Regions from separate parts of the Luteibacter sp. HAY1-4A genome, predicted to be linked through region 2. Evidence: predicted binding sites of a transcription regulator. Region 2 holds the regulator's gene; each other region holds the start of a gene.
The links. The regulator FliA, encoded in region 2, starts transcription of late flagellar genes. The targets are predictions, from matches to a motif close to TAAAGTTTNNCNNNCNNNGGCCGATAA.
Positions count from the first base shown of each region.

Region 1: the regulator FliA is predicted to act here: its motif matches at 3,384-3,410, upstream of ACPYOD_RS01440 (STAS domain-containing protein).
Region 3: the regulator FliA is predicted to act here: its motif matches at 2,495-2,521, upstream of ACPYOD_RS05270 (GGDEF domain-containing protein).

Region 1 covers NZ_JBNDHZ010000003.1:930-7,332, forward strand. Annotated here, with positions in the region: gene ACPYOD_RS01425 (chemotaxis protein CheW) at 1-310, opposite strand, end outside; gene ACPYOD_RS01430 (chemotaxis protein CheA) at 631-2,598, opposite strand; gene ACPYOD_RS01435 (response regulator) at 2,638-3,000, opposite strand; gene ACPYOD_RS01440 (STAS domain-containing protein) at 3,011-3,328, opposite strand; gene ACPYOD_RS01445 (hypothetical protein) at 3,466-3,798, shown strand; gene ACPYOD_RS01450 (hypothetical protein) at 4,424-5,140, opposite strand; gene ACPYOD_RS01455 (contact-dependent growth inhibition system immunity protein) at 5,489-5,977, opposite strand; gene ACPYOD_RS01460 (DUF2247 family protein) at 6,196-6,403, opposite strand, start outside.
Region 2 covers NZ_JBNDHZ010000010.1:31,540-37,942, forward strand. Annotated here, with positions in the region: gene motD (flagellar motor protein MotD) at 1-261, opposite strand, end outside; gene ACPYOD_RS04890 (flagellar motor protein) at 258-998, opposite strand; gene ACPYOD_RS04895 (chemotaxis protein CheA) at 1,000-3,042, opposite strand; gene ACPYOD_RS04900 (protein phosphatase CheZ) at 3,050-3,691, opposite strand; gene cheY (chemotaxis response regulator CheY) at 3,701-4,102, opposite strand; gene ACPYOD_RS04910 (RNA polymerase sigma factor FliA) at 4,134-4,865, opposite strand; gene ACPYOD_RS04915 (P-loop NTPase) at 4,862-5,737, opposite strand; gene flhF (flagellar biosynthesis GTPase FlhF) at 5,786-6,403, opposite strand, start outside.
Region 3 covers NZ_JBNDHZ010000011.1:2,094-8,496, reverse strand. Annotated here, with positions in the region: gene ACPYOD_RS05285 (alpha/beta hydrolase family protein) at 1-936, opposite strand, end outside; gene ACPYOD_RS05280 (GNAT family N-acetyltransferase) at 1,013-1,303, opposite strand; gene ACPYOD_RS05275 (CorA family divalent cation transporter) at 1,452-2,411, shown strand; gene ACPYOD_RS05270 (GGDEF domain-containing protein) at 2,661-3,731, shown strand; gene ACPYOD_RS05265 (alpha-ketoglutarate-dependent dioxygenase AlkB family protein) at 3,824-4,447, opposite strand; gene sodC (superoxide dismutase [Cu-Zn] SodC) at 4,455-4,985, opposite strand; gene ACPYOD_RS05255 (pseudouridine synthase) at 5,056-5,754, opposite strand; gene ACPYOD_RS05250 (class I SAM-dependent methyltransferase) at 5,751-6,403, opposite strand, start outside.

The sequences.
Region 1 (6,403 bases), on a different contig from region 2:
CGGCATCCACCACCACGCCGAACTGGCGACCGGCGACCATGACGATCACGCAGACCGTGGTGGCGGTGTATTCCTCGCGGTCCAGGCCGAAGCGCAGGCGCAGGTCCAGCACCGGAACGATGGCGCCGCGGAGGTTCAGTACGCCGAGGACGTAGGACGGGGCTTGCGGAATGCGGGTGACCGGTGTCCAGCCGCGGATTTCGCGGACGGCGAGGATATCGACGCCGTATTCCTCGTTGCCGAGGTTCACTGTGAGGTATTGCGCGGCCTCGTCGGACGCGGCGCTGGCGGTATTGGCGTGCTCGTTCATGTCGTTCCCACGGCGGATCGGATCGGCGGTTCGGGACCCCTTCCCTTGGGGTATCGGCCGCGGCCGCGGGGACTTGAGGGGGAATTGGACGCGGTGGAAGGACCATTCCGGTACAGCCGCGGCCCTGTGAAAGCCGGCCACAGCAGCCCCGAAGGACTCGGTTACAGGAACCTTGTGAGAGCCGGCTGTGGGAGCCGGCTATGCCGGCGATCCCGCGGCAGCGGGCCTGCTTGCCGCGAGCCCCCATCGCCGCTGAAGCGGCTGCCACACAGAGCACGGCTGCCGGTGGGAGAACCCATGTGCCCCAATGCGAGCCCTTGTCAGGCCGCCTTGCGGCGGCCCTGCATGCGCACGAGGCCCGTCACGTCGGCAATCAACGCGACGGAGCCATCGGCCAGGATGGTGGCGCCGGAGATGCCGGCCACGCGGCGGTAATTGGCCTCGAGCGACTTGACCACCGCCTGCTGCTGGCCGATCAACTCGTCCACGAACAGGCCGATGCGGGTGCCCTCGCCTTCCACCACGATGACGATGCCTTCGTCGACGGCGCGGCGGCGGCCATCACAACCGAACACGTCGAACAAGCGCACGATCGGCAGCCAATGATCGCGGAAGCGGAACAGCTCGCCGCCACCCGCCACGCTGCGCACGGCATCCGGCTTCACCTGCACCGATTCCACGATGGACACCAGCGGCACGATGTAGGTCTCCTCGCCCACCGCGGCCGTGAGACCGTCGATGATCGCGAGCGTGAGCGGCAGCGTGATGGTGAAGGTGGTGCCGCTGCCCTGCGTGCTGCGGATGGCGACGGTGCCGCCCAGATCCATGACGTTGCGGCGGACCACATCCATGCCCACGCCACGACCCGAGAGATCGGTGGTGGCGGCAGCGGTAGAGAAGCCCGCCTCGAAGATCAGTTCGGCCACGGCGTCGTCGGACATGCCGTCGCCCGAAGCGATGATGCCGCGCTGCACAGCCTTGGCCACGATGGCGTCGCGGTTGAGACCCGCGCCGTCGTCGGCCACTTCCACCACGATGGAACCGCCGCGATGGAAGGCCTCCATGCGCAGCGTGCCCGTGTCGGACTTGCCGGCGGCAAGGCGCTTGGCCGGCACTTCCAGGCCATGGTCGATGGCGTTGCGCACGAGGTGGACCAGCGGATCGCCGATCTTCTCGAGCACGGTCTTGTCCAACTCGGTAGTCTCGCCGCGCAGGTCGAGCACCACTTTCTTGTCCAGCTTCTGCGCCAGGTCGCGGACCAGGCGCGGGAAGCGGTTGAACACCGTGCTGATGGGCAGCATACGGATGCTCATCACGCTTTCCTGCAGCTCGCGCGTATGGCGGCCCAGCTGGGCGAGGCCATGGCGGAGCATTTCCAGCTGCGATGCGTCCACACCGTCGTGGAACTGGCTGAGCATGGACTGGGTGATGACTAGTTCGCCCACGAGGTTGATCAGCGTATCGATCTTCTCGATGCCGACGCGGACGGAACTGGCTTCGCTGTTCGTGGCCACGTCGCGCACGGCACGCGGCGCGGACGGGGCTGCCGGCGTGGCGGCGACCGGCGCGGGCGCGGCAACGCGGGGCGTGAGGGTGAGATCGCAATCGCCGTCCACCCAATCGAACACGCCCTCGACGGCCGCGCGCTTGGCACCGGCATCGAGGTGGAGCGTCCAGCCGAGGTAGGACGACGAGGCGTCCATGTCGGCCAGCGCGGGAAGCTTGCCGGCATCGCATTCGACGCGAAGCGGGCCGAGGGCGCCGAGTTCGCGGAACATGCGGGCCGGATCGTTACCCGTCTTCAGCAGGTAGTCGAAGGGACGGAAGGCGATGTCCCAGCCTTCGATGGCTTCGGCCGGGGCGGCGGCTTTCGCTGCGGCAGGTGCCGCAGCGGCACCACCGGACACCATGGCCGAAAGTTCTGCCAGCAGCGCCTGGCTTTCCGCCGTGGCGGCCGGTTTGCCGGCCATCGACAGGGCAAGCATGTCGCGCACGGTGTCGCCCGAGCGCAGCAGGAGCTCCACCACGGCCTTTTCCATCGGACGGCGGCCGCTGCGGACCTCGTCCATCAGGTTCTCGGCGACGTGCGTGAAGGCGGCCACATCGGTAAAACCGAACGTGGCCGCGCCACCCTTGATCGAGTGGGCGGCACGGAACACCACGTTGATCAGTTCCGGATCGTCGGCACCCTCGTCCAAGGCGAGGAGCGCCTGCTCCATGGCGTCGAGACCGTCGAGGCTCTCTTCATGGAACGCCTTGTGGAATTGCGCCAGATCGACTTTGGACATGGGGGTGGATCCTGGATTGCCGGAACGTCTTGGTACGGATTAACCGAGCACGCGGGCCACGGTGGCCAGCAACTGGTCGGGGTCGAACGGCTTCACCAGCCAACCGGTGGCGCCGGCGGCCTTGCCTTCCATCTTCTTTTCCGGGTTGGACTCGGTGGTGAGCATGAGGATCGGCACGCCGCTGTAACCCGGACGCGTGCGGATCTCGCGCACCATCGTGATGCCGTCCATCACCGGCATGTTCACGTCGGCAAGGATCAGGTCGAACTTGTGGTTGCCGGCCGAGTCGAGCGCCGCCTGGCCGTTGTCGGCCTCTTCGACGTCATGGCCCGCGCCACGCAGGGTGAAAGCGACCATGCTGCGCATGGAGGCCGAGTCGTCTACCGCAAGAATCTTTGCCATCGGAGCACCTTCAGTTCACGCCGGCGTGGGCCGGCAGTTCGATCAAAGCATCAAGGCCCAGCACGGCCACGCCGCGCCGGAGAGGATCGCTGACACCGGTCCAGGCGACGGGCAGGCCCGCCGCACGGGCATCGCGGGAGAACGCCGCGAGCACTTGCAGGGCGGCCGTATCGACCTGGGCCACGGACGCACCGTCGAGTTCGACGGGCTGGCCGGCAGCCAGGACACCCAACAGCGTGTCGCGGAGTGTGGGCGCCGCGCCGATACGCAGGTCGGCATCCAGCGCCAGCGGGGCGCGAGGGGCGTCTTTGGAGGATTTCTTCGCCATCGTCCGTACCGTTGGGACCCTTGGCGCGCATCGCCCGGGGGGTCGTTCGATGGTCTTATCGGCTTGGTGGGGGAAAGCTTTAGGGTAGCCGGCATGTCGACGCCCCCTGCAGCGACGCCGATACCAGCTGTGCCACCATGCGAACCGGTCGCAATCCTTATCCCGGCCCGCACGGCGACACCATCCCGGGCACGCTCGAGTTCCGGCGTGCCGCGCCGCTTGCGGTCCCAGCGGGACTCCTGGTGAAAAGCAAATCGCTTCTGTGGCAGTTGTTCGTGTCGCTCTCCGTGGTGCAGACCGTGGTGCTGTTCTTCGCCTTCGGCGGCCTGCTTTATTTACTGATAGATGCGCGTAACACGTACATTCCCGACAGCTTGATCAAGACGGCCGCGGAAGCGGTGCGTACCGGTTCCTACCGCAACCTGACGGTATTGACCGCGTCCAGCAACAGTTCCATCTCCTTCCCGTAATCGTTTGCCTCGAAGTCGTCATCTATTCCTTTGACGAGAAACTCGTCATTTATCACTTCACACAATATATCCACTTCATCCGAAGTAGCGGTACCTAGTTGCGCCTTAGCAATTAACGAGAGATCGGCTCCAAAAGTAAGACAGAGCTCCCGCAGCTTCTCTAGTTGTCGGCTACTTAGTTGAGCCTTCATCTACCAATACCCTCGCTCGACTTTGCCCACCCGGTTACTACGTTTTCCACAATGGTCGTACCCTGGCACAACAGAAGACCGCGGCGTGACAGGCGACCATTGGCGGCTTCAAACATTCCGTGCGGCCAGACCGTGCCGCTCTGGAGGATGGCGAAAATTCTGGATCGTCGTTTCATCGCAATCGCTTGCAACAACGACAATCGGGCGAACCGGCGCATGGAGGTGGTGTCGTGCTGCCGGATCGGACAGCGCGTACCACTGCTGCAGCAAGTGGGTGCGCAACATCGTTCCCTGGCGTACGGGTGTCAGCCGCGCCGCGCCTTGGCATGACCGACCACCTTCCACCCGCCGAATTTGAACGGCGCGCGGACAATGCTTCTACGCAGCGGCTTACGAAAAACCGGTCACTTCATTGGCGCTTCGCGCACCGACAGTCATTGAACCCCAAAGACAGCGCGGCGCAGGGCATTCTGAGCGTCAGCTGTGGCAGCTGATCTGAAATCACCAAGCAGGTACTCAACATGGAGAAGATCGCCGTCCGTGACGACCTGAAACTCTCCAGGATTCAACGCGGAGCGGTCAAGATCGCGCCCCAGGACCTGGAAAACCCTATTCGAAAGCCACATCCTCGAAGCGACCATTTCAACATAACCCTTGCGAAGAACTCGTCGCATCGGATTTTGGGATGTATCGACTACCAAAGCGTTGAGAGGTGAAGGCACCCCGTTATCGACAAGCTTCAAGGTTGAGATGTCAATACCGGACCCCTCGAACTCAAGCAAGTCCCTCGCATTCTGCCAATGATAATAATCGTAGACGAATGAATATCCCTGCACGAACGACGGCACCTGTTCAAACAGAGACCGCACGACCGCTTGAAGGTCAAGCAACCGCCAATCGTCACTGCTGATTCTAAACATCTGATGATCCCAGGAAGCGACGGTCGCAAAGTCCCAAACCAGACCACTCGATTCAATCACAAACCCCATGTTGCCCTTCGCTCTTAATCGCTTCTCCAGCACTTTCGGCGTCACTTCTTGACCAAAGAGAAAAACCTGCCCAGATACCCATGATTGGTCGGCAATAAACGCCCACAAACGTGCCGCCTCAACTTGCCTTCCGGTGAAGATGATTTCGAGACACTTTTTCATTTGAATTCCTTGACAACAACGGTCACGCCGCGAGCTCGGCCGAACTCTATCAGCTGATCGGCAGCCGCGGCGCCTCCTGGCTGAACCCTCAAATCCAGGATCATGCTCGCCGGCTTGTCATTCACCGTCGCGCCTGCAGCGCACTCTGCGGGAAGTCGGGTGGTGCCGCTTCCTGGGGTGTGGAGGCAGGCTGTGCCGGGTGCGTCCGAAGTACCAGTGCGTCTATAGCGCACCCGCACTGGTAAGCGTGTCCCAAAGCGCATGAAAGTTACATCCGTAGTACGAAAGCCCCAGCGACTTCTCCAGCTAAAGGTAAAAAATCAGCCTCGGAATTTATCCTTGAATCGTCTATCTGCATCGAGATAGAGCCATCCGCACGCGCTCTCCCAGCACATCGTCATTCTCTTGCAACGACACCTCGACGTACTGTGACGGATCGATACCATCACCAGTCCACGCTTCCAGCTTCACATGCACACTAGGGCGCAATGTCACAAGACTCTCAACGCAGCGCACCGAGCAACTCATCATTTTCTTGAACAGCGCTTTTTTCGACTTGTAGCCAAAGCGCCCCGATGCCGCCTCGGCCCATCCTCGATTAATTTCCTTAAATCTCTCGGTGTCGAAGAACAGAGGGTATTCGTCCAAGGAGATCCACCGACTGGCGTCCACCGCTTTGCGCAACGAGGATCCCAGCGTGACGCTCGGCGTATCAAGCTCGTGGAACTCACAAACGCCATCGGGATCCCTTCCCATCAGGCCACGACCAGAGTAGGTCTCAATGCAAATAAACATCTCATTCATTACCACGCTAGCAGCTTTAGACTCTTTCAACATTCCATCATTCCCCTGCAACCACTTTGACGTCTATGCGCGGTCTTGGCGGCACAACCGATCTTCAGGTGATCGCCATCTGAGCTGCTCGCGCGCTTAACGCCACTCAGTTGGGCCTTCATCTGCGTCGCTCACCCTCATTACCAAGAGGTCTCTGGGAAAGTCAACTCGGTACTGTGAAAACTTCACCCCGCGAGAAGCCTTGCTGACAAACCACGCAGTCATCCCTTGGAAGAATCTGACTCCGCAAAGAGGTCCCTGCGAAGTCTCTCCAATAACAGACCCCAGTTTTCCAGGAGTTGACTTTCTCCACCACTTCCCGGGTGTTCGGGCGGCATGTAGCGAATTATTGAAGACATGCATTCGGGATAATCAAAGTCCGCATACAGACATTCGGCCACTACAAAAACGTTGTCGTAAGCGTCCCGA
Region 2 (6,403 bases):
GGGTGCGGCCGTGGGCGCGCGCGACTGGTTCGGCAACGGTACCTGCGCGGCGGGCGTCGCCTCGCGGATCGGTTCGATCACCTTGCCGGTGCCATTGAAGGCTTCGTTGATGGACTGGGCCATCACGCGGAACTTGGTTTCGTTGACCGCGGACACCGCATACATCACCACGAACAACGCGAGCAGCAGCGTGATGAGGTCCCCATAGGGGATCGCCCAGCGCTCGTGGTTGATGTGCTCCTCTTGGTGACGGCGCTTCACGACAGGAATCCCTGCAACTTGCTCTCGATGTGCCGCGGGTTGTCGCCCTGGGCGATGGAGACCAGGCCCTCGACGAGGATCTCGCGCATCTGCGAACGACGGCGTGCGAGCCCCTTGAGACGAGAGGCCATCGGCAGGGCCAGCAGGTTTGCCAGGCCGATGCCGTAGATGGTGGCGACGAACGCCGCCGCGATGCCGTGGCCGAGCTTGCTCGGCTCAGCCAGGTTCTGCATGACCGACATCAGGCCCATGACGGCGCCGATGATGCCCATGGTGGGTGAATAGGCACCCGCGTTCTCGAAAACCTTGGCCGCCTCGATGTCGGTATGTTCGCGTGCGAACACCTCCACTTCGAGCACGGAGCGCATGGCGTCCGGTTCGGTGCCGTCCACGAGCAGCTGCAACCCCTTGCGAATGAAGGGATCGGTTTCGCGCTCGATGGCGGGCTCCAGGCCCAGCAGGCCCGTGCGCCGGGAAATTTCGCTCCAGCCGACGATGCGGCTGACGAGGTCTTCGGACTCGATATCCGGCGGGCGGTACACCCAGGGCAGCATGCTCCAGGCGCGCTTGAGCACCGCGCCCGGTGTCTGCACGAGCAGCGCCGCGAAAGTACCGACGAAAACGATGATGAACGCGGCCGGATTCCACAAGGCGTCGAGGCTCGACCCCTTGAGGATGGTGCCCAGGATGATGACCACGAAGGCCAGGATCGTGCCGACGACGCTCACGATATCCATATCAGACAGCCATCCTCAGTGTGGGCAGGACCTGGTCGCCATCGTCGGCAAGACCCGCGAGGTCGAGCACGAGGGAGATGCGGCCGTCGCCGGTGATGGTGGCGCCGGCCACGCCCGGCACGTCCTTGAGGAACGGACCGAGGGGCTTGGCCATGACGTCTTCGCGCCCGAGCACTTCGTCAACGAGGCAACCGAGCGTCTGGTGGCCGATCTGCACCACGACGACGTGGCCGCCCTTCCCCGCCGCACCGGCCCAGCGGCCGAGATCGGCGAGCGGCAGCGCACGGTGGCGATGCGACGCGACGATGCGGCCGTCCAGTTCCTGGATCTGGCCGGGCACGAGCTCGAAGACCTCGGCCACGTTCGACAGCGGCAGCGAAAGAAGACGATTGCCCACGCGCACCATCAGCACGCGCAGGATGGCCAGCGTGAGCGGCACGGACAGCCGCACCGTGCTGCCGTGGCCCACGCGCGAGTCGATCGACAACGTGCCGCCGAGTTCGACGATCTTGGTCTTGACCACGTCCATGCCGACGCCACGGCCGGAGATATCCGAGACCTGGCTGGCGGTGGAAAAGCCCGGGCGGAACACGATCTCGTAGCACTCGCGCTCGTCGAGACGGGCAGCCTGTTCCTCGTCCATCAGGCCCTTTTCGACGGCCTTGCGGCGCAGGACCTCCGGATCCATGCCCTTGCCGTCGTCGGTTACCGTGATGACGATGCGGTCGCCGAACTGGCCAGCGGCCAGCCGTACCGTGCCGCCGCGCGGCTTGCCTTCGCGGGCGCGCACGTCTGGCATTTCGATGCCGTGGTCCACGGCATTGCGCAACAGGTGCACCAGCGGATCGGCGAGAGCCTCCACCACGGTGCGATCGATATCGGTGTCCTCGCCTTCCGTGACCAGCTCGATCTCCTTGCCGAGCTGCCGCGCCAGGTCGCGGACGATGCGGGGGAACCGCGAGAACAGCTTGCCCACCGGCTGCATGCGCATGCGCAACACGGCGTTCTGCAAGTCTTCGGCGACGCGTTCGAGTTCGCCGATGGCACGTTCCATCGGATCGTTGGTGCCGCGCGGCGCGAGGCTGGTGAGGCGGTTGCGCACCAGCACGAGCTCGCCTGCCGCATCGACGAGACCGTCGAGGCGATGGGTGTCGACGCGAACGGTGGTGTCGGCCGTAGAGGCCTGCCGTTTCTCGGTCGCCGGAGCGGGCGCGGCCTTAGGCGCGGGAGCCGCCTGCGGAGCCGGAGCCACCGGAGGCGGCGCGGCGACGGCCGCTTCCGCCGTGGCGGCGACGGCGGCCGCACCCGGCGCGGCGGTGCCGTGCAGGCTGTCGAGCAGCGCTTCGAACTCGTCGTCGCTGATGCCGTTGGGGTCTGCCGCGACCGGTGCCGGCGTGGCAGCCACGACCGGCGCCATGGTCTCGGATGCATCCGGCTCGGCCCCGGGTGCCCCGGTACCGTAGAGGGAATCGAGCAGCGCCTCGAACTCGTCGTCGGAAATGGTGCCCGACGAAGCAGGCGCGGGCTCGCGCTCACTGCGCGCGGCGTCGAGCATCGCCTCGAATTCGTCTTCGATGGGATCGTACGGGCGCGACGGCACGGTGCCGGCGGCGGGCGCGGCCACCGGTGCGGTGAGCGCCACCGGAGGCGCCGATACGGCGCGGCCCGGAATGAGCAGGCGATCGAGCAGCGAACGCGGCGCGGCATCGATCGGCATGCCGCCGTCGGCGGCACGCATCATGTCGTTGAGAAGGTCGAGCGACTCCAGCAAGGCGTCCATGAAGCCCGCGTTGAGCACGATGGCTCCGTTGCGCGCCTCGTTCAGGAGATCCTCGGCGCGGTGGCAGAGCTCCACCATCGGATTGAGGCCGAGGAAGCCCGCACCGCCCTTCACGGTGTGGAACGCGCGGAATACCGCGTTCAGCAGTTCGGCGTCTTCCGGCGAAGACTCGAGGTCCACGAGCTGCTCGCCCAGGCTCTCGAGCAGTTCCCGCGCCTCGATCAGGAAGACGTTGAGCAGCTCGTTGTCCAGCTCCACGCTCATAGGGCGCTCAGAAGCCGAATTCGCTGAGGAGGCGATCCACTTCGTCCTGGCTGACCTTGTCGGCGGCCGGCGCCGACCCGCCCGCGAGCGAGCCGGTGAGGCGCACGAGTTCCACCAGCGAGGACTCGACCTTGGCCATGAAGGCCTCCACCTGGGCCACGCGCTGGCCGGAGAGGTCTTGCCACGACTGGGCTTCGACCATCTCGCCGAAGCCGATGTCGCAGCTTTGCGCGAAGTCGCCCACGCGCACGGCGAGCGCCGTGGCATTGGTGGCGAAGGCCGGATCGGCCTGGTCGAGCACCAGCACTTCATCGGCCTGGCGGGCGAGCGCCTGGGCCTGAGGACGCAGCTTTTCGCTGAAGTCGAGTGTGCGATGGGCCGCCTGCGAACTCATTTCAAGCACGTCGCGCAGGTGCTTGCGCGCATCGCTCATGTTGCCCGGCACGCCGTCGTGGGAAATGTCGGCCGCGAGGCGGCGGGCCGACTCGTGCAGGTCGCGCGCGAGGTGGCCGAGCGCCAGGAACAGGTGTTGTTCGCGCGTGCGCAGGAGGTTGTCCAGCGCTTGCTCGAAGGCGGCCGGATCGTCGGCGCCAAGCAGCTCGCGCAGTTCGGGTGCCACGTCGTGGCCGGTGGAAAGCATGGTGTTCATCGTCGTTCCTTAGCCCGCGGCCGCAGCGAGTCGTTCGAAGATCTTGTCGAGTTTTTCCTTCAGCGTGACCGCGGTGAACGGCTTGACGACATAGCCGTTCACGCCGCTCTGCGCGGCGGCGATGATCTGGTCGCGGTTGTTTTCCGCGGTGACCATCAGCACCGGCAGCGACTTCAGGGCCGCGTCGGCGCGAATGGCGCGGAGCAGGTCGATGCCGGTCATGTTCGGCATGTTCCAGTCCGTGACCACGAGGTCGATCGGCTGCGCGCGCAGCAGTGCCAATGCGGCGTTGCCGTCCTCGGCCTCCTGGATCAGGGTGTTGGTGAAACCCAGTTCCACCAGGAGGTTCCTGACGATGCGTCGCATGGTGGAGAAATCGTCCACCACGAGGATCTTCATGTTCTTGTCCAAAACTTATCTCCGCCTTGCTACTGCGCGTTCGTCAATGCTTGTCTTTCCAACCCGACATGCGTGCACGGAGGCGAATGAGGGCCTGGCCGTGGATCTGGCACACCCGCGACTCGCTCACACCCAGCACCGCACCGATTTCCTTCAGGTTGAGTTCTTCATCGTAGTACAGCGACATGACCAGCTTTTCGCGCTCGGGCAGCCCGTCGATCGACTGCGCCAGGGCGTCCCGCAGGCCTTCCTGCTCGAACATGCCTTCCGGACCCGTCGCGTCCGGATCGGCTACGTCGATCGCCGCGCCCTCGTCGCCTTCCGGCGCCGTCAGGCTCAACAACCGCGCGCTCGCCGCGTCCGCCAGGATCTGGTTGTATTCCATGGCGTCGATGCCCAGCCGCTTCATCACCTCGGCGTCTTCGGCGTCGCCACCCGTCTCGTTTTCGATCTGCCGCGTCACCTCCGCCACCTCGCGCAACTTCCGGTGGACGGAGCGCGGGGTCCAGTCCGTCTTGCGCAGTTCGTCCAGCATGGCGCCACGTATGCGGATACCCGCATAGGTTTCGAAGCTGGCCGCGCGAGTCGGCGAGTAATTTCTTGCGGCCTCGAGCAGTCCGATCATTCCGGCCTGCATGAGGTCGTTCGCATCCACGCTTGGCGGCAGCCTGCCCATCAGGTGATAGGCGATACGGCGCACCAGCGGCGCGTGGGTCTTTACCAGTTGATCCGCCGGGATACGCGTGATTTCCAGATATTCGGTCGCGACGCTCACAGTGGCAGCCCTCCTCCCAAGTGGGACCGCTCGGCGAAAAAGCCGATGCGACCCTGTGCCCGGGGTTCGGGTTCACCCCATGTATCGACCGACCTGGCCAGATTCTTGAATCCGACCGCGGACCGGCTGCTCGGCCATGCGTCGACCACGGCCGACTGGCGGCGGATGGCCTGGCGCAGGTATTCGTCGTGCGGAACCATGCCCATGAAATCCAGGGACACGTCGAGGAAGCGATTGGTCACCCGGGACAGCTTCTCGAACAGCTGGCGGCCCTCCTGGGCGTGGCGGACCATGTTCGCCACGATGCGGAAGCGGTTGACGTCGAACTCGCGGCTCATGACCTTGATCAGCGCGTAGGCGTCGGTGAGCGACGCGGGTTCGTCGCAGACCACCACCACCACCTCGTCCGAGGCCGCCGCGAACATCGACACGCTGTCGGAGATGCCGGCGGCGGTATCGACGATCAGGTACTCCGGAGCCAGCGGGTATTCGTCGAACGCCCGGATGACCGCGGCGTGCTCGATGTTCGGCAGCTGCGCCATGCGCCGCGTGCCGGACGTGGCCGGGATCACCTTCAGGCCGTGAGCGGCTTCGAGGATCAGATCCTCGATGCGGCAGTCGCCTTCCAGCATGTGGCCCAGGTGGCGCGTGGGCTGCAGGCCGAGCAGGACGTCGATGTTCGCCATGGCGAGGTCCGCGTCCAGGAGGAGGACGTCACGGCCACCCATCGCGAGCGCCATGCCGAGGTTGACCGCCACCGTGGTCTTGCCGACGCCGCCCTTGCCGCCCGCGATCGCGATGCTGCGGGTGGGACGACGGTCGGCGAGCCAGTTGAGGCCGGCGGCCTGGGTGGAATCGACGTGTGTGCTCATGAAGGAAGTCACTGCCCGTATGTGTTCTGTCTGTGTTCCGTGGGGCCGTCAGGCCAGTGCGGCGGTCGCCGTGCCGAAACGTTCGGCCAGCAAGGCGTCGTCGGGTTCTTCGTTGTGCTGCTTCAGCAGCTGGGCCGCGAAACAGACCAGCTTGCGCGCGTCCGCCGAGGCGATGTCCTCGGGCACGCGCTGCCCGTCCGTCGTGTAGTCCAGCGGCATGCTGTGGCGGATCAGGGCCGAGAGTGCACCACCAATCAACGGCGCCTCGTCGAGCTTGGTGAGGATGGCGCTCTGCGGTGCCAGCGGCGCGTAGGCGCGAATGGCACTGTCGATGGCCTGCGCCTGCGCATTGGCCGCCAGCACAAGGCATACGCGCACGTCGGACGTAGCGCGCAGGGTTTCGAATTGCTGCTGCAGCTTGGGATCGTTGCCGGCCAGGCCGGCGGTATCAACGAGCACGGTGTGCCGGCCGCGCAACTGGAGCAGCACGTTGCGCAGGCTGGTGGCGTCGTGGGCATTGAACACGCGCACGCCAAGCAGGCGGCCGTAATGTTCGAGCTGGGCACCGGCGCCGATGCGGTACTGGTCGGCGCTGATCAGCGCAACGTTCGATGCGCCATGGCGCAGCACGGCGCGCGCGGCGAGCTTGGCGATCGTGGTGGTCTT
Region 3 (6,403 bases), on a different contig from region 2:
GTCGACGGGTTCGCCGCCTGCGGAGGCGACCGTCCAGATGTCGCCGCCATTGGAACCCTGGTCGCTCATGAGGCCACCGACGAAGGCAATGCGCGATCCGTCCGGGGAAAAGCGCGGCACGGCCATCTGCAGGTCTTTCAGGGGACCGCTGAGCTTCACCGTGTCGACGAGGGCGACCGCCTTCGCGCCGGCGGTGGCCGGTTGCGCATAGAGCTTGGCCACCCACCAGTTGTTGTCGCCGGGAGGCGGAGCCGCGACGTACGTGATGCGGTCGCCGGTGGGCGAGAAGGAGAATTCGTAGACATGCAGTTCGTCGGGGGTAAGCGTATGAACGGCACCGCCCGCGAGGTCGACTGTCGCGACCTCCTGAACCTCGATGCCTTCGACACCGATCTCGCCAAGCTGCGGCTTGGCCGCTGCCGTGGCGCTGGCACGGCGCGTGGCGTTCGGCACGTAGAGGAAGCCGATGGCTTTCCCGTCCGGACGCCATTCAAGGCCTTGCACGTAGCCCTTGAGATGGGTGACGCGCTTCGGTGCGGTCTTGGCCGCCACGTCCACCACGCTGATGTCGTTCTGCCTGCCCTCCTCCACGCCGGGCGCCTTGCCCGCGCAATCGGAGAGGAAGGCCAGGCGACGGGAATCCGGGGCCCAGGTGGCTTCCGTCTCGCTGCACCCCTTCGTCGCGGTGACACGGCGGGCGTTGCCGCCGTCCACGTCGGCCACCTGCAGCACCTGCTTGCCGTCCGTCTTCACCGTCCAGGCCAGGTGCTTCGCGTCGGGCGAGATCGACACCGACTCGATCGACCGCACCTTGCCCAGGGCTTCCAGGATCGTCGCTATCCGCGGATCCTCGGGTGTCCTGGCCGGGAAACTGCCCGCATGGGCGGCACCCGCGCAGGCAAGCACGACGGCGGCGGCGATCCACTTCGTACGCATGGGTGACCCTGGTCTGTGTGCGAAGCGTGAAACCTAACACGGACATGAAGACACGTGCAGGGTGGCGCTTCGCATTTCACGCCAGCAGGTGTGCGTACTCCGGATTCCGCTTGAACCACGTGGCCGCGTAAGAACATGCGGGGCGAATCTTCCACTTGTTCTCCTGGGCCACCTGTACCGCGAAGCGCGTGAGCAGGTTCGCAATACCGCGGCCGCCGACAGGATCGGGCACGCCGGTGTGGGTGATGATCATGACGTCGTCCTCGAGGACGTAATCCACTTCGCAGTGATGGCCGTCCACCACGACCGAGAACTCGTGCTTCTTGCTGTCGTGGATGATTTCGAGGGGTTTGGCGACATCGCTCATGGGGGTTCTCCGTCGGGACCTTCGAAGCATGCGCGTTCCGGCCCCCCGGTGGGAAGACTCGATATCGTCAAACAGGTCGCCTCTGCACTTCCCACACTAAGCGCAGGCGTAAACTGCCTGCGCATTCAAGCCGAGGACAAGTCCCCACGTGCTGATCATTCACGAACACGGCCACCGAGGCCAACCCGTCCAGTGGACCAAGGGCATGGCCAAGCCGGCCACGCCCATCTGGATCGACCTCCTCGATCCCAGCGAAGACGAACGCCGCTGCGCGGCGGAGATTACCGGGCTGCGCGTACCGGAACGCGGGGACATCGTCAGCCTCGCGCTGTCCAGCCGCATCCGCACCGACGACGACGCGATGTATCTCTCCATCCCTTATTTCGCGGATACCGGCAACAACCACGCGGCGCCGGTGGGGATCGTGGTGACGCACCACGTTCTCATGACCCTGCGTTTCGAGGCATCGCCGGCTTTCGACCTCGCCAGCGAAAGCTGCGAGTCGCATCAGTGGGAATCCAGTGCCGACGCGCTGGCGACGCTGATCGAGGCCATCGTGAACCTGGCCGCCAAGCGCATGGAAGACGTTTCGGCCGACCTGAAGAAGTTGTCGGACCGAATCTTCACCCGTACCCGCGTCGGCACCCCCGCCCTGCGCAACTGCATGCTGGAGGTCGGCCGCCTGGAGGGTGAGCAGGCCCGGAACCGCTCGTCCATGCTCGGCGTGCAGCGCATCGTGTCCTTCGTTCGCGCGAAGAAGCCGGAATGGATGTCCGACGACGTGGAGCTGCGGCTTCGCGTGGTGGACCACGACCTGCGCACCCTCGACGAATTCGACGACCAGGTCACCAACAAGCTGCAGTTCCTGCTCGACGCCAGCCTGGGCTTCATCAGTACCGACCAGAACCACGTGATGAAGGTGCTCACGGTTACCTCGGTGGCGACCATCCCACCGGTGATCCTGGCGGGCGTCTGGGGCATGAACTTCAAGCGGATGCCCGAACTGGACTGGACCTACGGCTACCCCATGGCGATCGCGGCCATCCTGCTCAGCATCCTGCTGCCCGTGCTGTTCTTCAAATGGCGCGGCTGGCTCGAGGGCGATTGAACCCCTAGCGTATTCGTTCACATTTGTGAAGCTACGCAACTGCGACTGGCTTCACATTTTTTTACATCCCACCGCTTTCCCCCTAAAGTCGGCGCCTTTCCGGCCGACACACCCTTTGTGGGTCCTCGCGCCGGATCGCCGGACAGACACACAGGGCCGCCGTCGTGGCGGCCTTTCTCGGGGGAGGAAGGGGTCGGTGCGAATCAGTTGTCCAAATCGCGACGGGTCGGCGGCGGAAAGCTCGCCGTCATGAAAGCTCCGTGGCACGCCCTTGTCGGCACGCTGCCCGAGTCCCGTCTGCTCGACTCGGTGGCGGAGTTCACCCATCACCGGGACATCGACGCCCTGGACCACAGCGTGGTGCTGTCGCTGGCCGAACTGGTGCCCGTCAGCAGCGTCACGCTGTGCAAGCGTGGCGAGGACCTGCAGCATCCGGTCGAGTCCATCGTGGTGTGTTCGCGCAAGGCCGACGGCGGGCTCGTGGTCGAAGCGATCGACCCCGGCCGCGAGGGCGACCCCATCGACACCATCGTGTGTGCCATGGAAACGCTGGAGCCGATCAGCGACGTGACCGAGGACGGCAGCAGCCGCCTGGTCATTCCCATCCAGCGCGAGCACGCGGCCATCGGCGCGCTCATGCTCGAAGCGCCCGATTCGCTGGACGAGGTCCGTTCGATGGTGGAGGGCTTCGCCCGCATCTACGGCAACTACATCGCCCTGCTCAACGAGAGCGAGCGCGACAAGCTCACCGGACTCTACAACCGCCGCAGCTTCGAGCAACGCCTGCAGCGGCTGCTCAAGCTCCAGCGGCAGCGGGCGCGATCCACCGCTCCGGACGGCAAGGAACAGCGCCAGTCCCCTGACAATGCCTCGCAGCTCTTCCTCGCCATCCTCGACATCGATCACTTCAAACGGATCAACGATACCTACGGGCACGTCTACGGCGACGAGGTGATCCTCATGCTCGCCCAGCAGATGCGCGCGAGCTTCCGCCAGGGCGATGTCCTCTTCCGCTTCGGCGGCGAGGAATTCGTGATGCTCATCGAGGCCCGCGACGAACAGGCGGCGCAAGCCGTTCTCGACCGGTTTCGGCAGTTCGTTGCCGGCCATGCCTATCCGCAGGTGGGCCACGTCACGGTCAGCATCGGCTTTGCGCGAATCACCGAGAACGACTACCCCGAGATCGTGCTCGACCGCGCCGACAAGGCCCTCTACTTCGCCAAGCAGAACGGCCGCGACAGCGTGTATGGCTACGAATCGCTCACCGCGCGCGGCGAACTGGCGTCGTCGGTGGCGCTCGGAAGCATCGACCTTTTCTGAGCATCCGCTGTAGGAGCCGTATAGCGGCGAGGGGAACTTACCTCGCGGCTTCATCGCTCCGCTGGTTTCTCGCCGCTATAGCGGCTCCTACATCACTTGGCCGGCTTGCGTGAGACGTAACGGCGGCCGCCGGCCTTGCCGCCCGGGCGCACGCGGAAGGCGAGGCTGATGCGCGGGCCTACGGCCGCTCGCGTCTTGGGAATGCCGTGGTCGTAGTGAAACTGAGTGGCGTAGCTCATCGTGAGCAGGCTGCCCGGCTCCATGTCGATATCGAAGGCGCGCTTCGGTGCCTCTCGTTCGCGCAACACCATGCGCCGCGTCGCGCCGAGGGACAGGAGGGCAATGGGCGCCCCTTCCGTCAGTTCTTCCAGATGATCGTTATGCGGCGCCACGCTGTCGCGGCCGTCGCGATAGAGGTTGAGCCCCACGGAGGTGAACGGTACCTGCGTATGCGCGATGACCTCCCTGGCCGCCTCGCCGAGCGCCGGCGGCAAGGTGGGGTCGTCGAGCGCGTAGTGCTGCACCAGCCGCGGTACGTCCACTTCGCGACCGTACATCGACCGCCGCTGGGCTTCCCAGGGAATGTCCGCCATGAGGCTGGCGAACCAGGCCGCCGCCCTTTCCTGCGGGATCAGGGCCGGCTCGTACGCGAAGCGCCCGTGCTCGTCGTCGACGAGCACGAGGGGCTCCGCGCGGAAGAGACCGGCCTGGGACATCGCTTCCTTACTTGACCACGCCGCAGGCGATGCGAGCACCGCCGCCGCCCAGTGCCTCGGGCGTGTCGGAATAATTGTCGCCGCCGGCGTGGATCATGAGGGCATGGCCCTTCAGGGTGGCGAGCGACTTGAGGCGCGGCGCGGTAACCGCCGTGGTATCGGTGCCGTCCGCACCCACGGTGATCTTCGGCAGGTCGCCTTCGTGGCCCGCCGTCGAGTCGGGGCCTTCATGCTTGCCTGTGTGCGCGGGATCGAAATGGCCGCCCGCGGCCAGCGCGGCGCCCTTCTTGCCGTCCTTTTCGCCGGGGTCGCAGCTGGGCTTCTCGTGCAGGTGGAAGCCGTGCTCGCCCGGAGGCAGGCTCTTCAGGTTCGGCGTGAACACGAGGCCCCCGGCACTTTCGGTCACGGTGACCGTGCCCACGGAAGCACCCGAGCCGGTCGCACTCACCATCTTCATCGGCACGGTTACACTCTTGTCGGCGGCCTGCGCGCCGGCGCAGACGAGCAGCCCGGCCATGGCTACGGCAATACGATTCATCGTGCACTCCTTGGGTTTCGAGGGAATCCCGATACTGCACCCAGGCCCGTGAAGCGTCCAGCCGGGCGGGTTACTCGAAAATGCGGGCGGTCTGCTTGTCCGTCAACTGGTGCCATTCGCCGCTGCGCAGGCCATCGAGCGTCAGGCCGCCCAGCGCCACGCGTTCCAGCGTCTCGACGTGGTTGCCGACCGCGGCGAACATGCGGCGAACCTGGTGATAACGGCCTTCGGTAAGGGTCAGGCGGGCGTGACGCGGGCCCAGCACATCCAGCGAGGCCGGTTCCAGCGGGGCGGTCTCCCCTTCCAGCATCAGCGTTCCTGCCGCGAACGTGGCGGCCTCGTCGCCGCGCAGATCGGAGGCCAGAGTGGCTTCGTAAACCTTACGCACCGACGCCTTCGGCGAAATGATCCGGTGCAGCAACTGGCCGTCGTCGGTGAACAGGAGCAGGCCCGAGGTGTCGCGGTCGAGCCGCCCCACAGTGGAAAGCACCGGGTTGCGCAATGCGAAGCGCGGGGGCAGCAGGTCGTAGACGAGGCGCCCGACGTCCTTCCGCGAGCAGGTGTAGCCGGTGGGTTTGTTGAGCATCAGCAGCATGCCCTGCGGCGGATCGAGCGGTTCGCCGTCGAAGCGCACGTCGGCGTGGTCCACCTTGTCATCGGCATATAACACCTCGCCTGCGGCGTCCGTCACCAGCCCTTCGCGGAACATCGCGGCGACCTGCTTGCGGCTGCCATAGCCGAGGTTCGCCAGGAGGCGTACGAGTTTCATCGGCGGGGCTCCGTGGCTTCGATCACCTTGAAGCCGTCGCGTTCGACGACCGTTCGCACGTCCGCGAAGCATGCGTCGAGGGTGGATTCGTAGGCGAGATGGCGGTTGGCGACCATCCAGAAGCTGCCGTGACCGGCCAGCCCCGCGGCAGCCGCCGCGATGAAGGCGCGCCCCAGCGACGGGTCGTCGGCGCGCCCCTGGTGGAATGGCGGATTGGCCACGACGACGTCGTAGCCGGTGTCGATACCGTGGGTGACATCGTGCCAGCGCACGCTGGTGCCCACTGCACGGCCAGCCCGTGCCATGGTCGCTTCGAGGTTCATCCGCGCGGGCTCGAGCGCGCGTGCTTCCGCTTCGTAAAGGTCCACCGCCGTGACGCCGCTGCAACGCGTGACGATCTCGCAGGCGAGATAACCGAATCCGGCGCCCAGGTCCGCAACACGCCCGGCGAGCGTGGTTGGCAACACGTCGGCAAGCAGAGCCGACGCGGTGTCCACGCGGTCCCACGCGAACAGCCCACGCCGCGTCGCGAAACGGCCGTCGAGCGTTCGCGTCGGCATGTCCAGCGCAAGCCATTCGGCAAGCAGCGATCCATCCGGCATGGCATTCGGCTGGGTCCAGAACACGCGACACTTGTGTTTCGAGAGGC